DNA from 3 places in the Hymenobacter agri genome. Region 1 is predicted to be linked to each of the others. Evidence: riboswitches for the same ligand, from Rfam matches in the RefSeq annotation. Region 1 holds a riboswitch; each other region holds the start of a gene.
The links. Region 1 has a riboswitch for S-adenosylmethionine ahead of ACYVDE_RS14770 (amino acid permease). Riboswitches for the same ligand answer to the same signal wherever they lie in the genome.
Positions count from the first base shown of each region.

Region 2: another riboswitch for S-adenosylmethionine. It lies ahead of ACYVDE_RS11310 (O-acetylhomoserine aminocarboxypropyltransferase/cysteine synthase family protein); the one in region 1 lies ahead of ACYVDE_RS14770 (amino acid permease).
Region 3: another riboswitch for S-adenosylmethionine. It lies ahead of metH (methionine synthase); the one in region 1 lies ahead of ACYVDE_RS14770 (amino acid permease).

Region 1 is NZ_BAAGZM010000323.1:678-4,733, forward strand. It holds gene ACYVDE_RS14760 (HD domain-containing protein) at 1-574, opposite strand, end outside; gene ACYVDE_RS14765 (hypothetical protein) at 699-1,178, shown strand; gene ACYVDE_RS14770 (amino acid permease) at 1,220-2,680, opposite strand; SAM riboswitch class I at 2,916-3,007, opposite strand; partial or broken gene ACYVDE_RS14775 (TonB-dependent receptor domain-containing protein) at 3,281-4,056, opposite strand, start outside.
Region 2 is NZ_BAAGZM010000196.1:2,108-6,163, reverse strand. It holds partial or broken gene ACYVDE_RS11325 (erythromycin esterase family protein) at 1-706, opposite strand, end outside; gene ACYVDE_RS11320 (hypothetical protein) at 866-1,285, opposite strand; gene ACYVDE_RS11315 (LysM peptidoglycan-binding domain-containing protein) at 1,440-1,760, shown strand; SAM riboswitch class I at 2,047-2,161, shown strand; gene ACYVDE_RS11310 (O-acetylhomoserine aminocarboxypropyltransferase/cysteine synthase family protein) at 2,545-3,924, shown strand.
Region 3 is NZ_BAAGZM010000168.1:3,628-7,683, forward strand. It holds gene metH (methionine synthase) at 1-2,790, opposite strand, end outside; SAM riboswitch class I at 2,863-2,971, opposite strand; partial or broken gene ACYVDE_RS10385 (molybdopterin-binding protein) at 3,336-4,056, opposite strand, start outside.

The DNA of each region.
Region 1 (4,056 bases):
CCCGCAGGGCCGGCGTTTGAAAGAGCACTGGTGCGGCCAGCATCTTTGCCAGCACCTTGCGGCGCCCGGGGCGATAGAGCAGCGTTGGCACATGCCGGTACTCCTGCCGCACCTGCCGGGCGTAGGCCCAGTACCCGGCGGCCGGGGCCCCGAGGATGCTCAGGTCGGCATCGAGAAAGTAGAGCAGGTCGGTATCGTGCGACGGCTGGGGCTGGATGTGGTCGGCGGTGCGCCCGATGAGGAACGCCACACGCTGCTGCCGGGCAGGCTCCAGCAGCGAGCCCCGCAGAAAAGCCAGCGCCTCGGCGGCGCTGCGGGCTTCGTTGTCGGACCGGCGGGCGTCGTACACCGCGTCGTGAAACCAGACGGCCAGCTGCACCACCACCGGGTCGCGCAAGGGGGCTGCCGCTACCCTATTCAGCAGGTTTTCGATGTGCTGCAGGTTGTGGTAGTGACGGCTGGGCGCCTGGTAGGCGGCGGCCAGGCGCTGCCATTCGGCCTCGCGGCGGGCGGCATCGGGCACAAGCGGCGTGGTGAGGCGATGCCAGCGGGCGGCTAGTTGAGACTGGTCCATGTAGGCGCGGCTTTCGAATGAAAAGTGCGCAAAAGGTAGGCAATCTCCGGCGGCGGCAGCCCGGCACCGGCACAACCGCCTGCCAGGCCCGCCGTAGACACTCAGACACCTTTTCCCCTTCCGTATGCCCCGCACCGTCGTCGGTTTATTCACCAGCGCTTCCGAAGCCGAGTTTGCCGTGGCGCAGCTACATGCGGCCGGCTTTGCCGCCCCCGCCGTGCAGCTCGCCTCCCGCGATACCCTGCAGGCCGAGCACCAGATTGACGTGGAAACGCCCCGCGAAACATTTCAGGACGCCGTGACGCGGTTTTTCAGCGGTATTTTCAGCGGCACGCAGGTCGATGATGCCCAAGCCCACATTGCCGCCACCGGCCCCGAGCACGCCGTCATCACCGTCGACACGACTACTACCGAAGAAGCCGACCACGCCCGCGAGCTACTCGACCGCAACGGAGCCGTGGATGTGTACAAGCAGCGCCCACTGGCCTCAGCCCTACCCGTCACGGCTGAGACAACTGTCGCCGATGAGGTTGATTTAGAAGGTGACCTCGGCCGCGTGCGCGACCGTGAGGAGCTGGATGCGAACGGACTGACGACACATTGAATTGGTAGCATTGATTTCCTGCAGTGTGCGCAGTGAAATTTTTAGTGTGGAAGTTCAGCTTTCTCCTGCGCCAGCCGCAGCTTGCTGTTCTTCTTTCCGTAGCCGAAGTAGATGGCCATGCCCAGCGCCAGCCACACGATGAGGCGCAGCCAGGTTTCCCAGGGCAGCGAGGCCATCATCACGAGGCACACCACAATGCCCAGAATGGGTACCACCGGCACCCACGGCGTGCGGAACGAGCGGGGCGCGTCGGGGTTGGTTTTGCGCATAATCATCACGCCGAGGCACACCATCACAAAGGCCAGCAGCGTGCCGATGCTCGTCATCTCGCCCACCACCGAGATGGGCACGAAGCCCGCAAACAGCGCGATGAAGGTGCCGAGCAGCAGCGTCGACTGCGCCGGCGTGTTGAAGGTGGGGTGCAGGCGCGAGAACACCGGCGGCAGCAGCCCGTCCTTCGACATCGAGAAAAATACCCGCGACTGCCCCAGCAAATCGACCAAAATCACCGACGTGTAGCCCACCAGAATGGCCAATATCACGGCCGACGACAGCCACGCGTAGGGCGTTTTCTCGATGGCCACGGCTACCGGCGCGGCGTTGTTCTTGAACTCGGTGTAGTTGGCCAGGCCCGTGAGCACGTGCCCGAACAACACAAACAGCACCGTGCACACCGCCAGCGAGCCCAGAATGCCAATGGGCATGTTGCGCTGCGGGTTTTTGGTTTCCTGGGCCATCGTGGCCACGATGTCGAAGCCGATGAAGACGAAGAAAATCACGCCCGCCCCGCGCAGAATCCCGCTCAGCCCAAACTCGCCGAAAGTGCCGGTGTTGGCCGGGATGTAGGGTTGGTAGTTGGCGGGGTCGATGTACTGCCACCCCAGGGCGATGAACACCAGCACCACGGCCACCTTCAGCGCCACCACCAGCGCATTGAACCAGGCCGAGCCCTTGGTGCCGCGCGTCACGATGGCCGTAATGGCCAGCACGATGAGCATGGCCGGCACGTTCACGTAGCCGCTCACGGTGCTGCCGTCGGCCAGCTTGGCGCTTTCGAAGGGCGACATTACCAGCCGCGCCGGGATGTGCAGGCCGTATTTTCCGAGGAATTTGATGAGGTACTGCGACCAGCTGATGGCCACCGTGGCCGCGCCCACCGAGTATTCGAGCACCAAGTCCCAGCCAATAATCCAGGCAAACAGCTCCCCCATCGTGGCGTACGAATACGTATAGGCCGAGCCCGAAACGGGCACCAGCGCCGCAAACTCGGCGTAGCAAAGGGCCGAGAAGGCGCAGCCCACCGCCGCCACCACGAAGGAGAGCGTGACGGCCGGCCCGGCATTGTTGGCCGCCGCAATGCCGGTGAGCGAGAACAGCCCCGCCCCGATAATCACCCCGATGCCAATGGCAATCAGGCTCACGCCGTTCAGGCTGCGTTTGAGGGTGTTCGCCCCCGTTTCCGCCGCTTCGGCCCGAAGCAGCTCCAATGATTTTTTCAACATAATCCGATAAATACGCGCCACGCCACCGCCCCACCCGGAGCGGCCGTGCCGCAAGCAAAAAACCCGTAAAAAGGAAATGAAAGTGCGCCGGCCGCAGCCGTTCGGCTACGCGGCGCGAGTGCCCGCTAGCAACAGCAACAACAGCCCGTCAGCATCCGGCCCATCGTTGAGAAACGGGCACGAGCAACACCAGAAAAAGCAAGCGAGGCAGCAGGAACAGCGGGCATGGCAGTTGTTTTTATATGGTCAGGAATTGGCACCGGTCCGCGGTTGCGGGTGGTTGCCGGCGCGTCGTTGAGCCTGTCTCTCAGCGCCTCTGTATAAAAACAATCCATCCGGGAGGAGGAATTGATGGGGCAAAGGTAGGGCCGAATGGGCCTTCATTGGGTTCTGCCAGAAAAAAAGCACGTCATGCCGAGCGCAGCCGAGGCATCTCGCGTGCAGTAGTAACCAGAAAAAAGAACGTCATGCTGAGCGCAGTCGAAGCATCTCTACCGCGGAAGTAATTTGATTACTACCACACGCGAGATGCCTCGGCTGCGCTCGGCATGACGTCCCTCTTTGTTCGTTGCCAGCCACTCCGGCGGCGCGGCCCCGACCCTACTTCCGCAGCGCCACGCGCACGCCGGCCATCAGCCAGCGGCCGGGCATCTGGGCACCCAGCAGGTCGGAATATTTCGCGTCGAACAGGTTCTGGGCCTGGCCCACCACCCACAGGCGCTCGGGCAGCAGCGCCACATCGAGCCGGCCGTTGATGACCACGTAATCGGGCGTGAGCACGGCATCGTTGATGGTGGCGCTGGGGGTAGTCTTCTGGCCGGCGCGCTGCTTATACACCCCGCCCAGGCTGGCCGTGAAGCGGCGGTGCACCAGGCTCACATTGCCGCTGATGAGCTGCAGGGCCACGTTACTCAGGTACTGCGACGTGATGTTGCCGTCTACGTTTAGGTGGGTGTAGGTGTAGCCCACGGTGCCGTCGAGGCGCAGGCCGGGCGTGAGCTGGGCGCGGGTGCTAGCTTCCAGCTCGAAGCCCTGGGTGCTCACGGCAAACAGGTTTTCGGCCAGGCGGTAGGTGTTGGCGGGGTTCAGGTTGGCGAGGCCGGTTTTTTCAATCACCAGCGCGCCGGGCTGGCCCACGTAGTCAATCAGGTTGCGGCCATAGCGGTTGAAGTAGGTGCCGCGCAATGTGAGGGCCGGCAGGGGCTGGAAGTCGAGGCCGCCTTCGTAGCTCCAAGTGCGCTCGGCGCTCAGGTTGGGGTTGCCCACGTTGAAGCCATTGGGCACCGTGCCCGGCCGGATGGACGAGTAATACTGCTCGGTGAAGTTGGCCGCCCGAATGGCCCGGCCCACGGCCCCGCGCACCGTCAGCCGCTCGC
Region 2 (4,056 bases), on a different contig from region 1:
GCTGCCAGAACCGCGCTTCGTCCGCACGCTGCCCAGAGCTGCCGGCGGCCATTTTATCCAGCAGCCGGTTCACCTTGCCCATTTCCTTTTCAAAATCGGCGGGCTTGGCGTCGGGTGGGAGGGCAAAATGGTCGCCCATGTAGCCAATCACCTCCTCCAGATAGTCGTAGTTAACCTGCGCGGCTCCCTTTTGCGCGGTCAAAAAAGCGCGTAGCTCGTCCACCATATCGCCGCTGTATTCACCGCTCAGCTGCGGGTCAAACCCCGCCACGCGCAGTCCGCCCGGGCCCAGCAGCGGCAGCACGGCCTGAAATTCCTGCGCCCCGGTCCAGATAGTGAACACGCTGTTGCCAATGGCCTCCTGCGCCGGTCGCCCTGTCTCCAGCGCCTGCTGGGCCTTGTGCAGGTCGTAAAAACCACTCTCGAACGCTACCGTCGTGAAGCCCATCTGCTCGCGCAGAAAGCGCAGCAGCCGGATTTTGGCCTCGAATACGTTGCCCTCGCCGTGGGTGGGCTCGCCCAGCATCACCACCCGCGCCGGACCGATTTCGGCTTTTAGAAATTCCAGGTCCCGAAAATCGGTATCGGTTGGGGCAATGCTGCGCACCGCGTGGGTGGGCAGGGGAGTGGGGGCTTGGCCGTGGGCCAACGCGCCAGCCAATAGCAGCGCTCCCGTCAGGGCCGCCGCCTTAAAATCAACAAACATGAAAAGCAGAAAAAGGTGGAAAGGCCGCATTCGGCAGCCCGGAAAGCGGCGGCAAATTACTGGCGTTTTGCTGCTAACGCCAAGCAATAGCCCGGGCGAAAACACAAAAAAGCCCCGAACCACGCGGGTTCGGGGCTTTTGGGGCAGCGTGAATGCGGCTTATTCTTTTTCCAGCATCAACGACGCGCCATCGGCCGATTTCAGCGTCAGCTTGTCGTCGGTCAGGGTTTCGACGGCGAAAGTGCTGGCGGGCTTGCCTTCGGGGCTAAAGGTGATGGTTTTGGCGGCCTGGTCGAACGTGTATTTACCCGAAATGGCGCCGGCGGCACCATCCGTCATGGTGTAGTTGCCATTGGCAAACACATGGAGCTCCTGCTGCTTTTGTGCGTCGGTCTGCTTCACTTTGTCGCCGGCGGTGTCGGTTTCCTTGGCGGTTTTCCACACCTTGCTGTCGGTGCCGTACAGCATGTTTACGCCTTCAACCTTGCCTTTGTCGTTGCTGCACGAAGCGGCAAACAGCGACACGAGCACCAGCAGGCTGGCGAAATAGCGGAGCGAAAAGAGGGACTGGAGTTTCATGAGCACTTGTGAGTGAAGGTGAAAGAATGAAAGTGAAAGCCCGCGCACGGCGAACTCGTCGGCTTACGGTGCCAAAAGAAAAGAGTTGGCGCTGTAACCCCAGTTTGGACCGCCCGTATAGCAACCCGGCCGGCCCAACCGCAAGGTTTTTCCGGTGAAATCATTCGCAACCTCTAACTTTGTAAATCCCATGGGACTCTTTGATTTCATCAGCGACAAAGGCGAACAAAAACCCGTTGAACCCGCTGCCAAGCCCGCCGGTGGCGCCACCGATTTTTTCGGCAACGCCGCCAAACCGGAAACTTCCGGCGACACGTATACTGTTGTCAGTGGAGATTCCCTCTCAAAAATTGCTAAAAACCACTACGGCGACGCCGCCAAGTGGCACCAGATATATGAGGCCAACAAGGCCACCATCGGCAGTAACCCCGACCACATCGAAGTTGGTCAGGTGTTAACCCTACCTAGTCTCTAGGTACTTTTTTGCAGAAAAAAGGTGAGAAAAGCCACTCTGTTTCAGGGTGGCTTTTTTGCGTTTCTGCCCTTGCAGAAAAATCTGTCATCCTGAGCGCAGCGAAGGACCTTGTCACGCTAGCGCAATTCGTGCAGACGTGATAAGGTCCTTCGCTGCGCTCAGGATGACAGGCGATTTGGCTTACCGAAAAAAATATTTTCGCCGCACCGCTTGCCATTCTCAAAAATTCGCTCCTACCTTTGCGATACCCAACAGGTACTCCCCGCTAACGGTGGGCAGTTTTCAAGTTTTATACAGAAGTGGCGAGAGACTAGGCTCCGTGACCCACTGGCAACCTTCGCTCAACGAAAGGTGCCAATTCCTACCCGCCGCAGCTTCGGCCGCACCGGGACAGATGATTCGAGTGCCATGGAAAATCCCGCAAAATCTGCTTTTCTCCTCCCGACTGCTCCGGCTGCTTTGCGCGCCGTAGGGTCGGGTTTCTTCGTTTCGGCGGCTGGCCGGAATGTGGCATTGCCCAACGGGCGAATGCGAATGTGCTGTTGCTGCCCGTGTTGTTGCTAAGCTGATTTCGGCTTAGAACCCTCCCCCCAACTCTTCTGGATTTTTTGGTGGCCCCGCGGGTCTGCCGCGCGCCTTTTCGGGCCTTCGCGGTGGGTTTGGGCCACGCCGGCAGCACGGGCTATTTCGGGGAGTTTTGGCGCTAAAAACGGCTTTTCAGGCTCGCAGCGCACTTTTTTCAATTGTCATTCCGGTTTTTCAACGCGTCAAGCGCACCCTCATCATGTCTGTTCAGCCCCAACACTTCGAAACTCTCCAACTCCACGCCGGCCAGCAGCCCGACCCCACTACCGGGGCCCGCGCCGTGCCCCTGTTCCAAACCACCAGCTACGTGTTCAAGAGCGCCGAGCACGGCGCCAACCTGTTTGCCCTGAAGGAGTTCGGCAACATCTACACCCGCCTGATGAACCCCACCACCGACGTGTTTGAGCAGCGCGTGGCGGCCCTCGAAGGTGGCGTGGCGGCCCTGGCTACCGGCTCGGGCCAGGCGGCGCAGTTCATCGCCCTGAACAACATTCTGCAGGCCGGCGACAACTTTGTGAGCACGGCCTACCTCTACGGCGGTACCTACAACCAGTTCAAGGTGGCATTCAGGCGGTTGGGTATTGAGGTTCGCTTCGCTGATGGCGACAACCCGGCCTCGTTCGAGCAGTACATCGACGAGAAAACCAAAGCTATCTACCTCGAAACTATTGGCAACCCGAGCTTCAGCATTCCCGATTTTGAGGCCATTGCGGTCATCGCCAAAAAGCACGACTTGCCGCTGGTAGTGGACAATACCTTCGGCGCGGGCGGCTACCTGTTCCGGCCGCTGGAGCACGGCGCCAACATCGTGGTGGAGTCGGCCACGAAGTGGATTGGCGGGCACGGCACCAGCGTGGGCGGCGTGATTGTGGACGGCGGCACCTACGACTTTGGCAACGGCAAATTTCCGCAGTTTACCGAGCCGAGCGACGGCTACCATGGCCTGATTTTCAACGATGTATTTGGCAAGAACGGGCCGTTTGGCAACATCGCCTTCATCATCCGGGCGCGGGTGGAAGGGCTGCGCGACTTCGGCCCGGCCATTAGCCCGTTCAACTCCTGGCAGCTGCTCATCGGCCTCGAAACCCTGAGCCTGCGCGTGGACCGCACCGTGGAAAACGCCCTGAAAGTGGCCACCTGGCTCGAACAGCATCCGCAGGTGGAAAGCGTGAACTACCCCGGCCTGCCCAGCAGCCCCTACTACGCCATCGCCAACAAATACCTGAAGCGCGGCTTCGGCGGCGTGCTCTCGTTCCGCATTAAGGGCACGAAGGAAACGGCTACGCAATTTATTGATAACCTGAAGCTCATCAGCCACCTGGCCAACGTGGGCGACGCCAAGACGCTCATCATCCAGCCCTCGGCCACCACGCACCAGCAACTGAGCGAGGAAGAGCAGTTGGCCTCGGGCGTAACGCCGACGTCGCTTCGCCTGAGCGTGGGGATTGAGCATTTCGACGACATCAAAGCCGATTTGCAGGCCGCCTTCGACGCCATTGGCAATACGGCTAGCCAGCCTACCGAGGGCGAAGAGGTGGGCGAGCCCGAATTGGAGCACGCCCAGCCGCTGGAGGTATAGGGAGCGGTGGGTTTCGTTTTGGGCTCTTCGCTGCTGGCCGCCGGGTTTAGGTGAAGTGAAATACCGGTAGCCGGGAGCAGAGACCCAAAAACGAAAAACCACAGCTCAATCAGAACAACTCAATTTCAGCGC
Region 3 (4,056 bases), on a different contig from region 1:
GAGGAAGCTGGGCTTGGTGATGGAAACCGTGTTCCAGTCCGATTTGAAGCCGTTTTCGCGGGCGGCTTCGATGGGAAGGTAGTTTTTTTCGCGCTGGCGGCTGGCGTAGTCGGCGCGCAGGGCGGCGTAGTCGTCGGCCACCGTCTGGGCGTAGGCGCGCTCGCCCGAGCCGAGCAGGCCGGCGGCCACGCCCACCGAGCGCGAAGCGTCATTCACGTGTACCACGGGGCCGCTGTACGACGGCGCGATTTTCACGGCCGTGTGCAGGCGCGAGGTAGTGGCGCCGCCGATGAGCAGCGGAGTCTTCATGCCACGCTTTTCCATGGCCTGGGCCACGTATACCATTTCGTCGAGCGAAGGCGTGATGAGGCCGGAGAGGCCGATAACATCTACTTGCTGCTTCTGGGCTTCGTCCAGAATCTTTTCCAGCGGTACCATCACACCGAGGTCCACGATATCGAAGTTGTTGCAGGCCAGCACCACGCCCACGATGTTCTTGCCGATGTCGTGCACGTCGCCCTTCACGGTGGCCATCAGGATTTTACCGGCCGTCTGGCGGTCCGAGCCTTGCTTTTCGGCCTCCAGGTAAGGCTGCAAATAAGCCACGGCCTTTTTCATCACGCGGGCCGACTTCACCACCTGCGGCAGGAACATTTTACCGGCCCCGAACAGGTCGCCCACCACGTTCATGCCGGCCATCAGCGGGCCCTCAATCACGTCGAGGGGCCGGGCCAGCTCCTGGCGGGCGGCCTCGGTGTCTTCGTCAATAAACTCGGTGAGGCCCTTCACCAGCGCGTGCGCCAGGCGCTCCTGCACCGGCAGGCTGCGCCATTCGTCGGCCTTCACCTCGGCTTTATCCTTTTGCTTGACGGTATCGGCAAACTCCACGAGGCGCTCGGTGGCATCGGCGCGGCGGTTGAGCAGCACGTCTTCCACCAGCTCCAGCAGGCGGGGCTCGATTTCGTCGTACACGCCAAGCTGGCCGGGGTTCACGATGCCCATATCCAAACCCGCTTTGATGGCGTGGTAGAGGAAGGCCGTGTGCATGGCCTCGCGCACCACGTCGTTGCCGCGGAACGAGAAGCTGATGTTGCTAATGCCGCCGCTGGTGAGCGCGCCGGGCAGGTTGACCTTAATCCAGCGCACGGCTTCGATGAAGTCGAGCGCGTAGTTGCGGTGCTCGTCCATGCCCGTGCCTACGGTCAGGATGTTGGGGTCGAAGATGATGTCGGCCGGGTCGAAGCCTACTTCCTTCGTCAGAATGTCGTAGCTGCGCTGGCAGATTTCGATGCGGCGCTCTAAGGAGTCGGCTTGGCCCTGCTCGTCGAAGGCCATTACTACTACGGCGGCGCCGTACTGGCGCACCGTGTGGGCCCGCTCGCGGAAGGCGGCTTCGCCCTCTTTCAGCGAAATCGAGTTCACGATGCTCTTGCCCTGCACGCATTTCAGGCCGGCTTCCAGCACGCTCCACTTCGAGGAGTCAATCATCACCGGCACCCGCGCAATGTCGGGCTCCGAGGCAATGAGGTGCAGGAAGGTGGTCATCACCTGCTCCGAATCGAGCATGCCCTCGTCCATGTTGATGTCGAGCACCTGCGCGCCTTCCTCCACTTGCAGGCGGGCCACGGCCAGCGCCTCCTCATACGCGCCGGTGCGGATGAGGCGGGCGAAGGCACGCGAGCCGGTCACGTTGCAGCGCTCGCCCACGTTCACGAACAGGCTTTCCTCTCTGATGGTGAACGGCTCAAGGCCGCTCAGGCGAGTGGAGGGCGTGAGTTCGGACGGAAGCTGGCGGGGCTGGTACTTCTCGGCCAGCTTGCTCAATTCGGCGATGTGCTGGGGCGTGGTGCCGCAGCAGCCGCCCACCACCGTCACAATGCCTTCTTTTAGGTACTCCTCCACCAGCGCAGCAAATTCCTGGGCCGACTCGTCGTAGCCACCGAAGGCGTTGGGCAGACCGGCGTTGGGGTAGGCCGAGATGTGCACGTCGGAAATACGACTCAGCTCTTGCACGTACTGGCGGAGCTGGTCGGCGCCGAGGGCGCAGTTCAGGCCCACGCTCAGCAAGGGCAGGTGGCGGATGCTGTTCCAGAATGCCTCCACCGTCTGGCCGCTCAGGGTGCGGCCCGAGGCGTCGGTGATGGTACCCGAAATCATAACGGGCACCACCCGGCCGCCTTCGTCGAAGAACTTCTGCACGGCGTAGAGGGCTGCTTTGGCATTCAGCGTGTCGAAGATGGTTTCAATGAGCAGCGTATCCACGCCGCCGTCCACGAGACCGCGCACTTGCTCTAAGTAGGCGGTGGCCAACTCATCGAAGGTCACGGCGCGGAAGCCGGGGCGGTTCACATCGGGCGAGAGCGAGGCGGTGCGGTTGGTGGGGCCCACCGCGCCGGCCACGAAGCGCGGCCGCTCAGGCGTGCTATACTCGTCGGCCGCCTCGCGGGCTAAGCGGGCCGACTCGTAGTTCAGCTCGTACACCACATGCTCTAAGCCGTAGTCGGCCTGCGCGATGGTAGTGCCGCTGAAGGTGTTGGTTTCCACCATATCGGCTCCGGCGGCAAAGTATTCGGCGTGAATGCCTTTGATGATGTCGGGCCGGGTGATGCTCAGCAGGTCGTTGTTGCCGCGCAGGGGTTTGGGGTGGTCGGCGAAGCGGGTGCCGCGAAAATCCTCCTCCGTGAGCGGGTGGCGTTGAATCATGGTGCCCATGGCACCGTCGAGAATCAGCAGGCGCTGGCGGAGCAGCTCGGGAAGCGGGGAGGGGGCGGCGAGAGTGGCAGTGGGCATTTCTTTTCTGGGTCGAATAGCTACAAAAGCGCGTATCCAGAAAGAAACCCGTGCGCAGGCGCACAGTTCCGGCTGTCATCTTCTTTCACCAAAAACGGCGGTGAAACGGGAGTTGGCACCTACTCGCGGTAGGTTGCCAAGACGTCATCGGGCCCGGTCCCTCGGTCTTTCTGGATAGCAGCTCAGGCAAAGATACGCGTCAACCCCGGAAAAGCGCTACCCGCTCCGGTGGACGTAGCAAGGCCCCGTTTCACGCCGCTAAATGGCGCAAAACGGGGCCTGTGGGGAAATTGTAGCGATGAAAGCTAGTCTTTCTTGATGCAGTTCGGAACGGTTTTGCCGTCCTTTTTCTTCGTGCCCTCCTGTTCGTAGCCTTTCCAGCAGGGGTCTTTCTTGGCGGTGCTCGTTTTCTTATTCGGCATGGGCGTAAAAAGCAACGTGGAAAAAGTAGATGGGAGCCAATGCGCCGGGCTCCATCCGTTACAGTCGCCGACGCTGCGACTCCCTTGCTCATACGGCCTGCTACGGCCGAGGTTCCAAAAAAATTACAGTGCCCACGCCGGCCACACGCTACCCGCCGCAAATACGGCCGGCTCGGGCGGCAGCTCCAGAAACGCGGTGGCCCCCACCAGCCCCAGCATGTCGCCCGAGCCGCCCACGGGCAGGGGCGTGGCCAGACGGCGGCCTTCGGCGTCCACGGTCAGGCGCACGGGCACGAAGTGGGTGAGAGCCGGCTTGAAGTTAATATCGACGGTGAGCACGGCCGGCTGCGGAGCTTCGGCCACGGCCAACGCAGTGCTGGTGTTGGCGGGCTGTTGCACGGCGGCCAGCCAAGGCCGCACGTAGCGGCAGGCCGTGATGAACGTGGACACCGGGTTGCCCGGCAATCCGAACACCACCGGCCCGCCCGCCCGCGCCCCAAACCACAACGGCTTGCCCGGCCGCTGCTGCACTTGGTGAAATATTTCCTCCACGTGCAGCTCGCGCAGCAGGCCCGGCAGATGGTCGGCGCGGCCCTTGCTCACGGCACCGCTCAGCACCACGGCATCGAAGCCGGCACCAAGGATTTTAGTGAGGCCGTCGCGCAGCTCTTCCACATTATCGGAAAGATGAAACAGCGACACTTCGGCCCCCGCCTGGGCAAAAAGTGCCTGCAGCGCATACACATTGGAGCGCCGAATCTGGTGGGGCAGAGGCGTGGCGCCGATGCCCACCAGCTCGTCGCCGGTGCTCACCACGGCTAGGCGCGGGGCGCGTAGCACGGCC